DNA from 3 places in the Sphingomonas sp. Xoc002 genome. Region 1 is predicted to be linked to each of the others. Evidence: riboswitches for the same ligand, from Rfam matches in the RefSeq annotation. Region 1 holds a riboswitch; each other region holds the start of a gene.
What was found. A riboswitch is a leader RNA that binds a small molecule or an ion and turns the genes downstream of it on or off. The one in region 1 is predicted to bind cobalamin.
Positions count from the first base shown of each region.

Region 2: it holds a riboswitch for cobalamin, as region 1 does, so the genes downstream of both, ACQR50_RS13475 (DUF1636 domain-containing protein) here and ACQR50_RS00815 (TonB-dependent receptor) in region 1, are expected to answer to the same signal.
Region 3: it holds a riboswitch for cobalamin, as region 1 does, so the genes downstream of both, ACQR50_RS13585 (HoxN/HupN/NixA family nickel/cobalt transporter) here and ACQR50_RS00815 (TonB-dependent receptor) in region 1, are expected to answer to the same signal.

Region 1 covers NZ_CP191175.1:156,809-162,226, reverse strand. The annotation lists gene ACQR50_RS00820 (PepSY domain-containing protein) at 1-873, opposite strand, end outside; gene ACQR50_RS00815 (TonB-dependent receptor) at 860-2,989, opposite strand; cobalamin riboswitch at 3,204-3,424, opposite strand; gene ACQR50_RS00810 (hypothetical protein) at 3,513-3,830, shown strand; gene ACQR50_RS00805 (entericidin A/B family lipoprotein) at 3,948-4,094, opposite strand; gene ACQR50_RS00800 (hypothetical protein) at 4,156-5,037, opposite strand; gene ACQR50_RS00795 (hypothetical protein) at 5,040-5,222, opposite strand; gene ACQR50_RS00790 (PAS domain S-box protein) at 5,219-5,418, opposite strand, start outside.
Region 2 covers NZ_CP191175.1:2,956,243-2,961,660, forward strand. The annotation lists gene ACQR50_RS13455 (glycine zipper 2TM domain-containing protein) at 1-56, opposite strand, end outside; gene ACQR50_RS13460 (glycine zipper 2TM domain-containing protein) at 232-540, opposite strand; gene ACQR50_RS13465 (trimeric intracellular cation channel family protein) at 677-1,315, shown strand; gene fumC (class II fumarate hydratase) at 1,334-2,734, opposite strand; cobalamin riboswitch at 2,836-3,020, shown strand; gene ACQR50_RS13475 (DUF1636 domain-containing protein) at 3,111-3,518, shown strand; gene cobT (nicotinate-nucleotide--dimethylbenzimidazole phosphoribosyltransferase) at 3,515-4,525, shown strand; gene ACQR50_RS13485 (histidine phosphatase family protein) at 4,522-5,079, shown strand; gene cobS (adenosylcobinamide-GDP ribazoletransferase) at 5,076-5,418, shown strand, end outside.
Region 3 covers NZ_CP191175.1:2,979,316-2,984,733, reverse strand. The annotation lists gene secD (protein translocase subunit SecD) at 1-474, opposite strand, end outside; gene yajC (preprotein translocase subunit YajC) at 479-796, opposite strand; tRNA gene ACQR50_RS13600 (tRNA-Pro) at 1,022-1,098, shown strand; gene ACQR50_RS13595 (hypothetical protein) at 1,270-1,530, opposite strand; gene ACQR50_RS13590 (septal ring lytic transglycosylase RlpA family protein) at 1,968-2,543, opposite strand; cobalamin riboswitch at 2,643-2,844, shown strand; gene ACQR50_RS13585 (HoxN/HupN/NixA family nickel/cobalt transporter) at 3,017-4,072, shown strand; cobalamin riboswitch at 4,098-4,296, shown strand; gene cobW (cobalamin biosynthesis protein CobW) at 4,478-5,418, shown strand, end outside.

The sequences.
Region 1 (5,418 bases):
CATCATCGCGGCAGGCGACTCGCCCCCGGCAAAGGCGTGCCCCGGATCGACCGACAGCCAGCCGCTGACGATCCAGCTGGTCAGCATCGCAGCCCCCGCCAGCCCGCTGACATGGTGCCAGAGCATCCAGCCGCGATAGGGCGTCACCCGCCCGCCCCGATAGCGCCGCCGCCCGGCGCGCAGCCGCAATATGCCGACCCACAGGCCGGTCAGCGCCACCGCGATGCACGGGCCCGCCACCCACATCACCGCCTGCCGCCAAGTCTCGCGGTCGCGGCGCAATAGGGTCGGGTATATCCAGTGCGGCACCGAGCCCAGCCAGTTCCAGAACCGCTGGCCCCGTGTCGTCCGCTGCACCGGCTGGCCGGTCAGGCTGGAGATATAAAGTTCGGTCCCCGCCGCATCGGCCAGCGCGATCTTCCACAAGGGGCGATGCCGGTCGAAACCGTTCGCCACCGTCCATTGGTCGTCTGCGATCCGCTCGGCATGGCGGACCGGCCCTGCAAACCGCGTGGCGACGCGTGCGGCGAGGGCGGCATCGACGGGAGCGACCGCTCCGCCGTCCGCCGACAGGATGCGGGTGTCGCCATCACGGCTCTCGATCCGCCAGACCGGTGCGGCGTCGCGCATCTCCAGCGTGATCCGCCGGGCGTCGGGTGCCACGGGCGGTCGGCCGACCCGCGCCCAGTCGATCGGTTGCGCGTGCTTCCAGTTCTCCGCCGGGCGCAGCGACGGATAGGGCACGTAAAGCATCACCAGTCCGCTGGCGAACCATATGGCGAAGAACAGGCAGGTGACGATCCCGACCCAGCGATGGGTGAGGAAGGCGAGCCGCAATGCCGCCTTCCCCCAGGGCCGGTCAGAACCCCGCACGGACGCCGATGTCCAGCGCGCGCGGGCGACCCAATATCCATTGCTGGTCGCCATAGGCCGTCACCGCATAGGGTTTGTCGAACAGGTTATAGGCGCGGACATCGACCGCCAGATGCGGCGTCAGCGCATAGGACAAGGTCGTGTCCACCGTCGCATAGCCGGGGATGCGGAACGCCTCGCCATTGTCCGAAAAGCGACGCCCGACATAACGCAGCCCGGCGCGCGCCTGTAGCTTGGCCGTGGCATCCCAGCGCAGCCAGAGATTGGCCAGCGCCTCGGGCACGTTCGGCGGGGTGCGGCCGCTATAATCCACGCCGCCGGAGCGGAAATCGTCGAACCGCGCATCGAGCAGCGTGCCGTTTGCATCGATCCCGAAGCCCTGCGGCAGATCGAGCGTCACCGCCGCCTCGACGCCCTGCGACGATCGTTGCCCGACCTGCTCGACGGGGCTCGCCAGCGTGCGCTGGGCGAGCAACCCGGTCTTGACGATGCGATAGGCCGTCAGCGTGGCGGTGCCATGTCCGCTCGCGAACAGCCATTTGGCCCCCGCCTCGACCTGGTTCCCGCGCGCGTTGCTATACTGCACCTGCCCGGTCGACACGGTGGTCAGCGTGCCCAGCGGATCGACGCCCGTGGCATATTGCGCATAGAGCGACAGGGTCGGCACCGGTTGATAGACCAGCCCCGCGCGCCACGTCGCGTTGCGGAACGTCTTTTCCAGCACGAAGCGATCCGGCGTGGCGACGGTCCAGCGACGGACATTGTCCACCTCGTAACGGACGCCGCCGACCACCGACCATTTCGGGCCGAGCGTTACCCGATCCTCGGCAAACACCGCCAGTGCGGTGGTGCGGGTGCGATAGCGTGGGGCGATTCCCTGCGTATCGAGGAAATGACCGGGATCGAAGGCGAAGGGATCGACCGCATCGATCTGCTCGACCGAGCCGAAGTCGTTCTCATGGGTGAAGCGGACCAGATTGGCGTCCACCCCGACGACCAGCGCGTTGGCGATGCCCGGCGCGAGTCCCGTGCGCCACGTCACGCTGGCCTGATCGCCCCATTGGGTCAGGTCGTGACGGATGCCGTAATTGCTGCTCCGCCGGATCGTGGCCGGAATACCCGTCGATCCGTCCGCGCACGCGCCGCTCGCACCGACCCAGCAATAATTCTCCAGATTGCGCCAGAAACGGTCGCTGGTCAGGACATAGGCGATGTTGGACAGGCTGACCGCGCTGCTGGGACTCCAGTCGACCCGGATCGAGGCGCGGTCGTCGCGGTACCGCATCCGCCCGTCGCCGACATTATAGTTGCGATCCCGCCCCCGAAGGTCGAGCCGCCCGTCGATCAGCGGGGTGCCGAAATAGGGCATGGGCCGCTGGTCGCCATGATCGCCGCGCACCGTCACCGCCAGTGTCGCGGACGGCGACCAGCGCAACGTCCCCGACAGCGCGACGCTGTCCGACTGCCCCCGATCGACATAGCCGTCGGACCGGCGATAGCTGGCATCCACGCGGTAACCCAGTGTCGGTGTCAGCGGCCCGCCCAGCCCGGCGGCGGCGCGGAAACTGTCCTGCCCGCCAAAACCGATCTCGGCCTGGCCATGGGTCTGCGCGGTGGGCGCGCGCATTACGACATTGACCGCGCCGCCCAGCGCGCCCTGCCCGTAGAGGACCGAGGCAGGGCCGCCCAGCACATCGATCCGCTCGACCATCCAGGGATCGGTCGGGAAGGTGATCGTCCCCGCCGCCGGGAACAGCCGCACGCCGTCGACCAGTTGCAGCACCGATCCCTGCCCCGAAAAGCCGCGCGCGGCCAAGGCCGTGCCGCCATTGCCCGGATTGGCGACGCTCGACAGGCCGGGCGCGCGCGTCTCCGCCTCGACGATCGACACATCGCCGCGGGCGCGGATCGTCCCGCCGTCGAGCGATGCGATGCTGGCGGGCGTCTCCATCGGCGTCAGGCCCAGGCGACTGCCGGTGGCATTGGGTGTGTCGAGCGCCTGTTTCTCCCGCGTGCCGATCACCAGCACGGTGGCGTCGCCCCCCTGTTCCTCCGCCTTTTGCGCGCTTGCCTGCGTCGCCCCCAGCAGAAGCGCCGCGCCACCCCACAGGACCATAGGAACCTGTCCGAATCTGTTACGATATATCATTTCAAAGCCCATAGCGTCTTGTCGCGAACAAGCCGAGGCCTTGCCGCCCGATTTCGGGCAGCCGGGTGACCTGCGTGCGGCACGCCGTTTTCCGCATTCCACAGGGCCACCCATGCGCCTCCGCCACTTATGGCGTCGCTCGTCGGAACAGACCTAGCCTCGACCATCCCCTGGACCGGGCATGAGCGACCTGACGCCGGCAGGTCTCCTGGCTCACGGGTCGTCGCGGACGGATGCGCCTTCCCAGGTTGCCCCAGTGGCTGGATCGCCCATGGCCGATCCGTGCATCGCCGCTCACCGCTTACAGTTGCAGGGACAGCCGCGGATTTGGGGAGCCAAGCCCCCTCACCGTGTTCCCTTTTAATCTCCCTTGTCGGGAGAACCGGCGCGATCATATCGCCGGATCATTCCGGCCTCGTATCGCTACGCGGCGGCGACGGAGGGCGTCAAGCGGGATGAGGTCGCGGCGTCGTTGCGCTATGGCGGCGGCATGGCACGCAGGAACCGTTATCTGATCGCGACGATGCCCGATGGCTATGTGAAGACGATAGGCCCGACATCGCAGCCCTTCACCCATTATTGGCGGATCGTCGCCGATCTGGGCGGGGGCAGGACCGAAGTGTTCTGGGGCCATGCCAAGTCGCGCAAGGCGGCGGTGGCGAACGATGCCGCCATGGCGGAAGCGGTGCGGCAGCGCGGCTGGGTCGGGTATCGGTTCGAGGTCGTCGAACTGGTCGAGGCGGATGTGCCGCCTGAAACCATGAAGAAATCCTCCCCTGGCAGGGGAGGTGGCAGGGCGAAGCCCTGACGGAGGGGTGTCGCCCTCTCGATAGCGGGACACCCCTCCGACGCGCTGTGCGCGCCACCGCCCCTTTCAGGGGAGGAATATAATAAGGGCAGGGACGCATCGCCCCTGCCCTTCCCGTTACTTCTTCGGCTTGTCCTGGCCCGAGGCGTCGGACACGGCCGCACCGGCCGAACGCAGGTCGCGGCCTGCGCCGTTCACGGTGTTGCAGGCCGACAGGGTCAGGACGGCGAACAGGGTAGCACCCAGAGCGATCTTCTTGGTCATGACGATCTCCTCGAAAAAAGGGGGGTGCGGCGGGCCCGATACGCTGGCCCGCCGCGGGTACTCAGCGCAGACGACGGCGGCTGGCCGCCGTTGCGCCAAAGGCGGAGGCACCGGCGCCGACCAGCAGCGCGAGCACCAGGAGGAACGAGGTCTTGGCACCGGCGCCGGCGGCGGCATCGGCGGCCTGCTTGGCCTTGGCGACGGCTTCGTTCTTGGTCTGGACGAATTCGGCCTTGGCCTGATTCACCTGGGCCTGGGCCTGGTCGCGGCCGATCTTGCGCTGGGCGGCGACGATGTCGACCACGCGCGCTTCGGCCCGGGCGCCGTCCGCACCGCCGCGCGCCATGGCGGGCAGCTGCTTGGCGACTTCCTTCTGCGCCTGTTCCGGGGTCATCTGCGCCGGATCGGCGGGCGTTTCGGTCAGATATTTGGCGGCTTCGGCCTGCACGTCATTCTGATCGACGCCCGCGACCTGCGCGACCTTCGGAGCAGCCGCGCCCACGGTCGAACCGGCGGCACCCGCCACCGCGCCGACGGTACGGAACGCGCCACCGATGATCCCGCCGACCGCCGAGGTCAGCAGATACATGGTCAGGAGCAGGGTGACGCCCCACACGACCAGACCGTGGACCAGCGCATCGAACTTCTCGGTCACGCCCGACACGCGCGCCGCGGCATAGCCACCGGCGCCCAGCGCCACGACGGTGGTGATCAGCCAGTACAGGCCCGCCCCGATGCCGAAGCCCGCCGCGCCCGGCGTCGAACCCTGAACCGGGTCGACCATCGACAGGCCGATGCCGGTGCCGAGGATGCCCATCACCAGCTGGACCGCAACCGCGATCACCACACCGGCAAAGATCGCGCCCCACGAAATGCGACGGGTCGCGCGGACGATCGCGCCCTCTTCCACCGGCGCATAGCCGGGCGTTACATGCGTAGCCATATTCACTCCTGTTCTTTCGGTTCTTGGGCGGGACCGGCCTTTTTGGTGCGGGCCGCCGCCTCTTGTTCCTTGCGCCCCTGGCTGATGGCGGCGTCGTCGCCGATCAGCTTCCCGATCGTCTCGCGTGCCGCCCCTTTGGCATGACGCACGCGATCGGTCGGATTCCTGAAATTCTTGTCGCTCATGCGGGCACCTCCCGTCGGCCAAGCGCACCCTCGCCGTCGAAGCCGCGCGCATGCGCCCAGGCGGTGGCGGCGGTGCGGCGGTTGACGCCGATCTTGGCGTAGATGCGCGCGACATGGTTGCGCACCGTGTTGCCCGACACGCCCAGCGCCCGCGCGATGCTCTTGTCGTCCAGCCCGCGACAGATCAGGCCGAGCA
Region 2 (5,418 bases), 1.1 Mb from region 1:
GGGATGGCGGAAAAGGCGGTGGCGGCCATCGTCGCCGTCAACAGAGCAATACGCATACTCGAACTCCCGTTGATGATGGGAGGAAGAACCCGCGCTTATCCCGCTTGTTGCGTGAACCGAAAACTACTTGGCGTTCACTATCGAGACAGAATCATCTGTTTGATTTTTATAACAAAAAAGGGCGCCACCCGAAGGTGACGCCCCTGTTTCACCGTCAGGGGGAAAGCCGGTTCAGCGGCAGCGGCGGTTGCTCGTGCCGCGCTCGATCTCGCGACCGGCGAGCGCGCCGACGGCGGCACCGCCCAGCGTACCCAGCGTGCGGTCGCCGCGCGTATCGATGGTACGGCCCAGCAGCGCACCCGCGACGCCACCGACGACCAGACCCGTCGTGCCGTCCGGCTTGCGGCAGCGGACGCGGCCACGGTCATCGCGCCATTCGCGATACTTGTAGCGGCGCTGCGCGTCGGCGGCGGTCACCGGCAGGACCAGCGTGGGGACGACCATGGCGGTGCAACCCAGGGCAAGCATCAATTTCCGCATCACAAACTTCCTTTCGAATTGATCTGACGCCGTAACGTCCCACTTCTACCGTCCGTTGCATGAACGGGAGATAACGTCACGTTCATCCTCGCGCCGCCCTTTCCCCCTGCGAAGGGCCGTTCTAGGGTCGCCCGCGATGCTGCCTCAAACCACCGCCATGCTGCCCGCCGTGATGCCCTGGCTCGACCTGGCGGGGCTGGCCGTGTTCGCCGTGTCGGGCGCGCTGGTCGCGGCCAAGCACCGCCAGACGATGGTCACGCTGGTCTTCTTCGCGCTGATCACCGGGGTGGGCGGGGGGACGCTGCGCGACCTGCTGATCGATGCGCCGGTCTTCTGGGTGCATGACGCCCGCGTGCCGCTGGTCTGCCTGATCGCGGCCGTCGCGGTCTGGGCGACGCCTGCGCGCTGGTGGCGGGGCAGCGCGCTCGACTGGTTCGACGCGGTGGGGCTGGCGGCCTATGCCGTGTACGGCGCGGCCAAGGCGAGCGGCTATGGCATTACCCCCATCCCGGCGGCGATGCTGGGCGTGGTGTCGGCCTGTGTCGGCGGCATCATCCGCGACGTGATCGCGGGCGAACCGTCGATCCTGATGCGGCCGGAGCTGTACGTGACGGCGGCGGCGCTATCCTCGACCAGCTATGTGATCCTGATGCAGCTGGGGGTGCCGGGCGCCGGGCCGATCGCGGCGCTGGCCGGGTTCGTGCTGCGCGGGGCGGCGATCCGGTATCGGATCGCCTTGCCTGCCTATCCGGCGAAGGGGTGGGATCGGGGGTGATTCCCTCGGGCCTCGACCTCACCGTCCCAGCATCAACTCCGGCCGCACCACCCGATCGAAGGTCGCCTCGTCGACCAGGCCCAGTTCCAGCCCGGCCTCCTTCAGCGTCTGCCCCTTCTGGTGCGCGTGCTTGGCGATCTTGGCGGCGTTGTCGTAACCGATCTCGGGCGCCAGCGCCGTCACCAGCATCAGCGAGCGGTCGAGCAACTCGGTGATCCGGTCGCGATTGACCGTCATCCCCTCGACCGTCCGCTCGGCGAAACTCTCCATGCCGACCGACAGCAAGTGGATCGAGCGCAGCACGTTCGACCCGATTAGCGGCTTGAAGACGTTCAGTTCCAGATGCCCCTGAAGCCCGCCGACCGTGACGGCGGCATTGTTGCCGATCACCTGCGCGGCGACCATGGTCAGCATCTCGCACTGGGTCGGATTGACCTTGCCCGGCATGATCGAACTGCCCGGCTCGTTGGCGGGCAGTTCCAGCTCGCCCAGCCCCGAGCGCGGGCCGGAGCCCAGCAAACGGATGTCGTTGGCGATCTTGGTCAGCGCCACCGCCAGGACATTCAGCGTCCCATGCAGGTCGACCAGCCCGTCATTGCTCGCCAGCGCCTCGAACTTGTTGGGCGCGGTCACGAAATCGAGACCGGTCGCCTCGGCGATCTCCGCCGCGATCGCCTCGGCAAAGCCGTTCGGCGCGTTCAGCCCGGTGCCGACCGCCGTCCCTCCCTGCGCGAGCGGCAGGATATTGCGGTGGAGCGTCCCCTCGATCCGGTCGCGGGCATTGGCGAGTTGCTGCACATAGCCCGAAAATTCCTGGCCCAGGGTCAGCGGGGTCGCGTCCTGCAAATGGGTGCGGCCGATCTTGACGATCGAATCCCAGTCCTTCGCCTTAGCCTCCAGCGCGGCATGGAGCCGGTCGAGCGCGGGGAAAAGCTGCCTCGTCACGGCAATCGCGGCGGCGACGTGGAGTGCGGTCGGGAACGTGTCGTTGGAGGACTGGCCGCGATTCACATCGTCATTGGGGTGGACCGGCGACTTGCCGCCACGCGTACCGGTCAGCATCTCGTTGGCGCGGCCCGCAATCACCTCGTTCGCGTTCATGTTGGACTGGGTGCCGGAGCCGGTCTGCCAGATGACGAGCGGGAACTGCTCGTCATGGCGCCCGTCGATCACCTCCTGCGCCGCCGCCTCGATCGCATCGGCCTTGTCCGCCGTCAGGCCATGGCCGCGATTGATCCGCGCCGCCGCCTTCTTCACGATGGCAAGCGCATGGACGATGCCGATCGGCATCTGCTCGCGCGCGCCGAAGGGGAAATTCTCCAGGCTGCGCTCGGTCTGCGCGCCCCAATAGGCGCTGGCGGGGACTTGGATGGGGCCGATCGAGTCGGTTTCGGTGCGGGTGGTGGCGTTCTGGGTCATGCGGCAGGGACTCACCGATGGGGTCAGGGGTTCCACCCATATAGTCACCGCGACGCCGACGGACGAGGGCACAGTGCTTGCCACCCGGCCCCTGCCCGCCTATCGCCGCCCTCGCGACAGGTTCCTTGAAAGAGGATGAAAAGGGAATGGGGTGCGACACCCCGGCTGCCCCTGCAACTGTAAGCGGCGAGCCGCCCGCCACGACGCCATTGGGGTAATCTCCGAGAAGGCGGCGGACCGGCCCCGACCCGCGAGCCAGGAGACCTGCCCGTCGTGGTCGTCCTTCGGCTGGTCAGGGTGTACCGGACGGAACGGGGCTTTCCCCTCGCGCGGCGACAGCGCCTTTGGAGACTTGCCCGATGTACGAGCCCTTTTCATGCTGAAGCCCGCCGCGAACGGCCCCGCCGTGGTCGCCTGCAACACCTGCCGCCTGTCCGCCGAGGCGCGCGAAAACGACCAGGGCCAGCGCGGCGGCGCGCTGCTGGTCGAGGCGTTGCGCCGGGTGCAGGCGTCCGACCCCGCCTATACGCATATCGCGGTCGAGGAGATGCCCTGTCTCTTCGCCTGCCAGTCCTTCTGCACCGTCCATCTGCGCTGCCCCGGCAAGGTCGGATACGTCATGGGCAAGTTCACCCCCGATGACGACGCCGCGCGCGCCATATTGGACTATGCCCGCGCCTATGCCGACAGCGACTGGGGACAGGTGCCCTACAAGCAATGGCCGCAAGGGGTGAAAGGCCATTTCCTGACCCGCACGCCCCCCGAAGGATATGTCGTCGAATGACCGCTTTTCCCGACATCGCCGCGTTCGAGACGGCACTCGCCACCCTGCCCCGGCCCGACGACCAGGCCCGCGCCGCCGCCACCGCGCGACAAGGCCAGTTGACCAAGCCGCCGGGCTCGCTGGGCCGCCTGGAGGATATCGCGATCTTCCTCGCCGGATGGCAGGGCGTCGAGCGGCCCCGGATCGAGCGCGGCCGCGCGGTCATCTTCGCGGGCAATCACGGTGTCACCGCCCGCGGGGTCAGTGCCTTTCCGGCCGAGGTGACGGAGCTGATGGTCGCCAATTTCGCCGCCGGCGGGGCCGCGATCAACGCGCTGGCGGCGGCGGCTGGGCTGGAACTGGCCGTGGTGCCGCTCGACCTCGACCGACCGACCGCCGACTTCACGGCCGCCCCCGCGATGACCGAGGAAGAGTGCCTGAACGCGCTGTCCGCCGGGGCCGAGGCGGTGGGCGATGCCGACCTGCTCGTGCTGGGCGAGATGGGGATCGGCAACAGCACCGCCGCCGCCGCGCTCGCCGCCGCCAGTTTCGGGGGCGGCCCGGCCCTGTGGGTCGGGCCGGGCACGGGGGTCGATGCGCAGGGCGTTCAGCGCAAGGCGGCGGTGGTGGCAGAGGGCCTTGCGCTACACCGCGAACATCTGACCAGCGCCTTCGAGATCCTGCGCCGCCTGGGCGGGCGCGAGATCGCGGCAATGGCAGGCGCGGTGCTGGCCGCCCGGCACAAGCGCATCCCAGTCGTGCTCGACGGTTTCATCGGCACCGCCGCCGTCGCACCGCTGGCCCATGCCAATCCGGCGATCAGCGCGCATTGCCTGTCGGGCCATTGTTCGGCCGAGCCAGGCCATGTCCTGCTGCTCGCCCGGCTGGGGCTGGAGCCGATCCTGTCGCTGGGCATGCGGCTGGGCGAGGCGAGCGGCGCGGCGGTCGCGGTGCAGGTCATCCGTTCCGCGATCGCGGCGCATGACGGCATGGCGACCTTTGCCGAGGCGGGCATCGCGGGCGCGTGACCGGCTTTCGCCTGCATCTGCTCCGTCACGGCGAGCCCGAACTGACGGGGCGGATGCTGGGCCGCACCGACAGCCCGGCCACCGCCGGGGGCATCGCGGCCTGTGTCGCGCGGGCGAGCGGGTTGGACGTCACCCGCCGCATCGCCTCCGACCTGTCGCGCGCGCGCGTCTGTGCCGAGGCGATCGGGCCGGCCGAGGTCGATCCGCGCTGGCGGGAACTGGATTTCGGGGACTGGGACGGGCTGGCGGCGGGGGACATCGACCCGGAGGGGCTGGCCCGCTTCTGGGACGATCCCGATGTCGCCCCGCCACCGGGTGGCGAGCGTTGGTCCGATATGGTCGCCCGCGTGCGAGGGGCCATCGCCGATCTGTCCCCCGAGCCGACCCTGGTCGTCACCCATGGCGGCGCGATCCGCGCAGCGCTGCATGTCCTGTGCGGGTTCGACCTGCGCGCGACATGGTCGTTCGCGCTGCCCTATGCCGCGCTGGTCACGCTGGAAGTGTGGGACGGCACGCCCCGCAGCGCGCAGGTGACGGGGCTGGCGACCGCATGAAGGCACTGATCGTCGCGCTGGGCTTCCTGACCCGCTTGCCCATGCCGCGCGTCGAGGCAGACGAAGCGGATTTCGCACGCGCCATCCGGCTATACCCGGTGGCGGGGCTGGTCATCGGAATCATCGTCGCGGGCGCAGGCTGGCTGGGCGCGCGCATCGACCCGTGGACGGGCGCGCTGGCGGCACTCATCGCCTGGGTCTGGACGACGGGGGCGCTGCATCTGGACGGGCTGGCCGACCTGTCCGACGGGCTGGGCGCGGCGCATGGCGATCGCTCGCGGTTGCTGGCGGTGATGGCCGATCCGCATATCGGCAGCTTCGGTGTGGTCGCGCTGGCGA
Region 3 (5,418 bases), 1.0 Mb from region 1:
GGTGTCGACCGCCTGGGTCAGGCCCGCCTGGGTCGGCTTCAGCACGAAGCGCGAGGTGTCGACGACCTGGATGTCCCATTCGCGCTGGCCGGTCATGCCCGCCCCGCCGCCGGTGATCGACAGCAGCCGCTCGCGCGCCGCGTCGACCTGGGCCGGATCGCGCAGCATGAAGCTGAGCTGTCCGCCGCGCACCGAGATGTCACCGATATCGATCCGCGGATTGCCGCGCCGCATCTCGGCCGCGACCTGGTCGCGCATCGTCTCCAGCCGGGTATTGGCCAGATCGCCGGTGTCCGCCTCCAGCAGCAGATAGCTGCCGCCCGCCAGATCGAGGCCCTTGTTCACGCGGGGATGCGGGATCGCCCCCCAGCTGTTCGTGACGCTCTCAGGCAGAAAGCTCGGGATCGCCAGCAGGCACAAAGCGGCCAGCAATGCGACGATGGAAGCGACCTTCCAGCGGGGGAAATCCAGCATCGGATCAGTCGTTCGCGGGCTTGGCGGTGGGGTCGAGCACGTCGGTCAGCGTCGCCTTGACCACGCGGACGCGGACGTTGGGCGCGATCTCGACCTCGACCAGCTGATCCTCGACGCGGGTCACCTTGCCGACGATGCCGCCCGCCGTGGTGACCTGATCGCCCTTCTTGACCGCCTCGATCGACGCCTGCAGCGTCTTCATCCGGCGCTGCTGCGGGCGGATCATCAGGAAATAGAACACGACGAAGACGAGGAGCAGCGGCGCGAGGCTGAGGAACGAGGCGGCTCCGCTCGATGCGGCGGCGCCGGATGCGGCTGCCATCGCGGCGACTGGGGCGGTGATGGGAATGAACATTCGGACCCGTCTATGCTGAATGGGCACGGGTACCGGCCGACCGTTGACGATCGACAAGCCCCCATGTCGGATAGCCTGCCCGCTACCATCGCAGGCGGACAGGCGCAATGGAGAGGCGGATGTGGTGTCGGCAGTATCGCAACATCAAGGCTTGCATCGCGAAGAAAACCCGCCTAGAGGCCGCCGCTCGGTCGGGGCGTAGCGCAGCCTGGTAGCGCATCACACTGGGGGTGTGGGGGTCGCAGGTTCGAATCCTGTCGCCCCGACCAATCTTCTACTGACATCGGTGGACGAGGACGAAGCGGGCGAAAGCCCGCTTTTTTCGTTTCTGGCGTTTTCTGCTTTCACCGTGGAGTGAAGCGCGGGAGGTTTGGCTTCACAGCGGACCAAAGCGATCCAAGCTGAATGGCGGCTATTGGTGGGGAGCGGACGTTCCCCGCTTATAATCTGGCGACCCTATGGCGGGCTCCTGCACGGAGAATTGAGCGGCCTAGCAGCGCGATTAGAAGACCCACGCCCGCGAAGAAAGCAAGCAATAGACCAATCGTCGTATCAGACGAAGGTTCACCTGTGTTCCTGTCGTAGACAGGGACGCCGAGGCCATAGTGGGCGATGCCCACAGCCAATGAGAACATGACGAATACGGAGCCGATGAGGATCATTCCCTGCGGAATGCGACGCGCGGGATAGAGGCGGCTCATCGAGGCAGCATGCTGCTATTAGCGAATGTCCGCAAGTGGGCGATAGCGGTCGTCGGCCGACCATCAGACCAACTGGTTATCCGTTCAGGGGCTGACTATGATGAGGTATGGACGTGGTCGGCTTGCTCATGCTTCCTCTCGGAGCGATAATCACCGCAACGTGGGTAATCATCGCTGCTGCACTTGGACGTGAGCCAATGTTTCGCAGCCCGTTCTTGGTCGCCTACGCCCTCGCTATTCTCCTGATGCAGCCGTGGTACATAGGCTCGTGGCAGGACGCAGGCATGGCTCTTGTGATGCTTGTCATGAGCGCCATTCCAATCGCAGCTGGATGTGTTGCTGGTGGAATACCTGCCGCCCTGGTCGTCTCTCTCTTGCGTAAGCTTGCCCAAGCCCGGCGTCGCTGAGTGTCCGCCAGTGGGCGAAAGCCGCCGCCTCTACCGAACCGCCATCCCCGCCGCCGCGATTTGCGACAGCAAATTCGCTCGTACCGCATCCGACACCGGAGGCAATGGCCGCGCCGCCTTGCCGTGGCGCAGGCGTTCGCGGTCCTTTTCGTCCGGCTCGACGACGCGCACCCGCACCGCCGCCTTGCCGACCGCGCGCAGGCCGAGTTGTTCGGCGGCGCCGCGCGACAGGTCGATGATCCGCGACGATCCCGCGAACGGCCCGCGATCATTGACCCGCACGATGATCCGCCGCCCGGTATCCAGCGCCGTCACCTCGACATAGCTGGGCAGGGGCAGGGTGGTATGCGCGGCCGTCGCCCAGCCGGGACGGAAACGTTCGCCGTTGGCGGTGCGCTTGCCCGATTCGCCGCCATACCAGCTGGCATAGCCGAGCATGTCATAAGTCGTGTCCTCGGCGGGGACATAGGTGATGCCCCGCACCGTATAGGGCTTGCCGATCCGCACCGGAAAATCGCTGACCGGCCGGTAATTGCCACCCGAACAGGCCGCGACCAGGCAGGCCGCTGCCGGTGTCCATCGGCGCATCGCTTTCCAAACCACCATGCGCTTCGATTAGGCTGACCGCGCGCCGGGATAAAGCCGTTTGCGCCTCTGTCCGGCGCAGACTATCCCTATGCCGACCGGCAAAGGCTTTCAGCCATGCCGCCGGAATATCGCATCGGTGCCCCTCGGGGCTTCAAACGGGAATATGGTGCAAATCCATAGCTGTCCCTGCAACTGTAAGCGGTGAGCGCGTGATGCCGGTTCCTGCAACAGGGAACAGCCACTGGAGCGATCCGGGAAGGCCGCATTGCCGACGCTTCGACCCGCAAGCCAGGAGACCTGCCGATGCGAGTCGCTCTTGCCGCGATCCAGGGGATGGTCATGGCCAGGATATATTGTATCATGCGAGCGACGCCATAGGGCAAACCTGAATCGGAACCCGGCCCGGCGTGCGCCCGTCGAAGGTGGGGGACGACCGCGACAGCGGAAGGTCGGCCTGAGTCGCAACGGCGCCGTTAAGGCATGATCCGCCCATGTCCGAAGTTTCCGCCCGACCATCGTTGAAGCGTCGCGTCACCCTGTTGATGAGCGCGCTGATCGTCGTGAATATCGCCGTCTGGGGTTGGGCGCTCAGCGTCTTTGCGGGCAACAGCCTGATGCTGGGCACGGCTTTGCTCGCCTACAGCCTGGGGCTGCGCCATGCGGTCGATGCCGATCACATCGCCGCCATCGACAATGTCACGCGCAAGCTGATGCAGGACGGCCAGCGGCCGATCGCGGTCGGCCTGTGGTTCGCGCTCGGCCATTCCGCCATCGTCCTGATCGCCGCGACCACCGTGGCGCTGGCCGCCAGCACCCTGTCCGACTTCGAGGCGTTCGGCCAGAGCGGCGGGACCATCGCCACCATCGTCTCGGCGAGTTTCCTGTTCGCCATCGCGATCATGAACCTGATCATCCTGCGCGATGTCTGGACCCGTTTCCGCCGGGTCGCACGCGGCGAGCCGATGGCGGCGGCCGATGCCGACATGATGTTTTCGGGGCAGGGGCCTTTGTCGCGTCTGTTCCGGCCGCTCTTCCGGCTGATCCGGCGCAGCTGGCACATGGCGCCGCTGGGGTTCCTGTTCGGGCTGGGCTTCGACACCGCGACAGAGGTGGCGATCCTGGGCCTGTCGGGTTCGCACGCGGCGGACGGCGTGTCGCTGGCGACGATCCTGGTATTCCCGGTGCTGTTCGCGGTCGGCATGGCGTTGATCGACACCGCCGACGGGCTGGTGATGCTGGGCGCCTATGAGTGGGCGTTCGTCCATCCGCTGCGTAAGCTCTACTACAACATGACGATCACTCTGGTGTCTGCACTGGTTGCGCTGGTGATCGGCGGCATCCAGGCGACCGCCTTGCTCGCCGAGCGGTTCGGCTGGACGGCGGGGCCGTTCCGCTATGCGGGCGCGCTGGCCGAGCATTTCAACGTGCTGGGTTTCGCCATCGTCGGGCTGTTCGTGGTCTGCTGGGGCGCGAGCTTCCTCCTTTATCGCTGGCGCGGGTTCGCGGCGATGGAGGCGCGAATTGCCAAGCCCGGCGCGGCGGGATAAATGCCGCTGATCGGAGGGTGATAAGCCGTCCGAAGATCGCGCCGGTGCCCGCAAGGGCTTCAAACGGGAATGGGGTGCAAATCCCCGGCTGTCCCTGCAACTGTAAGCGGTGAGCGAGCGATGCTGGTGCCCATTCGAGGCACGGCCACTGGAGCGATCCGGGAAGGCGCATCCCTTCGCTTTGACCCGCGAGCCAGGAGACCTGCCGGCGTCATGGTCGCTCTTGCCTGGACCCAGGGGGTGGTTGGGGCACGGTTCTCCGTCGGGGAGCGACGAAGCCATGCGGCCGGGGCCGCATCGGTCGCCGGTTCAGCGGGGTGGACGCATGTCGCGCGCCCGTCCGTCACCGCTCCGGCGATCGGCCCCGTGTCCGCGCTCGCTCGTCCGGCGCGTCGGAGAATTACCATGCGTGACCTTTCCAAGGTCCCCGTCACCATCGTTACCGGCTTTCTGGGCGCGGGCAAGACCACGCTTATCAGCCATCTGATCCGCAACGCCGGCGGCCGTCGCCTGGCGGTGGTGGTCAACGAATTCGGCACGTTGGGCGTCGACGGCGACATCCTCCAGTCCTGCGCGATCCCCGATTGCCCGGCGGAGAATATCGTCGAGCTGGCAAACGGCTGCATCTGCTGCACCGTCGCCGACGACTTCATTCCCACGGTCGAGAAGCTGCTGGCGATGGAGCCGCGTCCCGATCACATCCTGATCGAGACCTCGGGTCTGGCGCTGCCCAAGCCGTTGCTCAAGGCGTTCGACTGGCCCGCCATCCGCTCGCGCATCACCGTCGACGGCGTGGTGGCGCTGGCCGATGCCGAGGCGGTGGCTGCGGGGCGCTTCGCCCCCGATCTCGACGCGGTCGAGGCGCAGCGCGCCGCCGACCCCAGCCTCGACCATGAAACGCCACTGTCGGAGGTTTTCGAGGACCAGCTGGCCTGCGCCGATATCGTCCTGTTGACCAAGGCGGACCTCGCCGGGCCGGAGGGTGTCGCCAAGGCTCGCGAAATCATCGCCGCCGAGGCGCCGCGCCCGCTGCCGATGGTCGAGGCGGTCGACGGCATCGTCTCCGCCGAGATCGTGCTGGGCCTGGAAGCCGCCGCCGAGGACGACATCGCCGCACGCCCCTCGCACCATGACGGCGCGGACGATCACGAGCATGACGATTTCGACAGCATTTCGGTGATGCTGGGCGAGGTGGAGAGCCCCGAGGCGATCGCCGCGCGGATCGTGGCGCTGGCCGAACAGCAGGATATCCTGCGCGTGAAGGGCTATGCGGCGGTCGCGGGCAAGCCGATGCGGCTGCTGGTCCAGGCGGTCGGCCGCCGGGTGCGCACCAGCTATGACCGCCC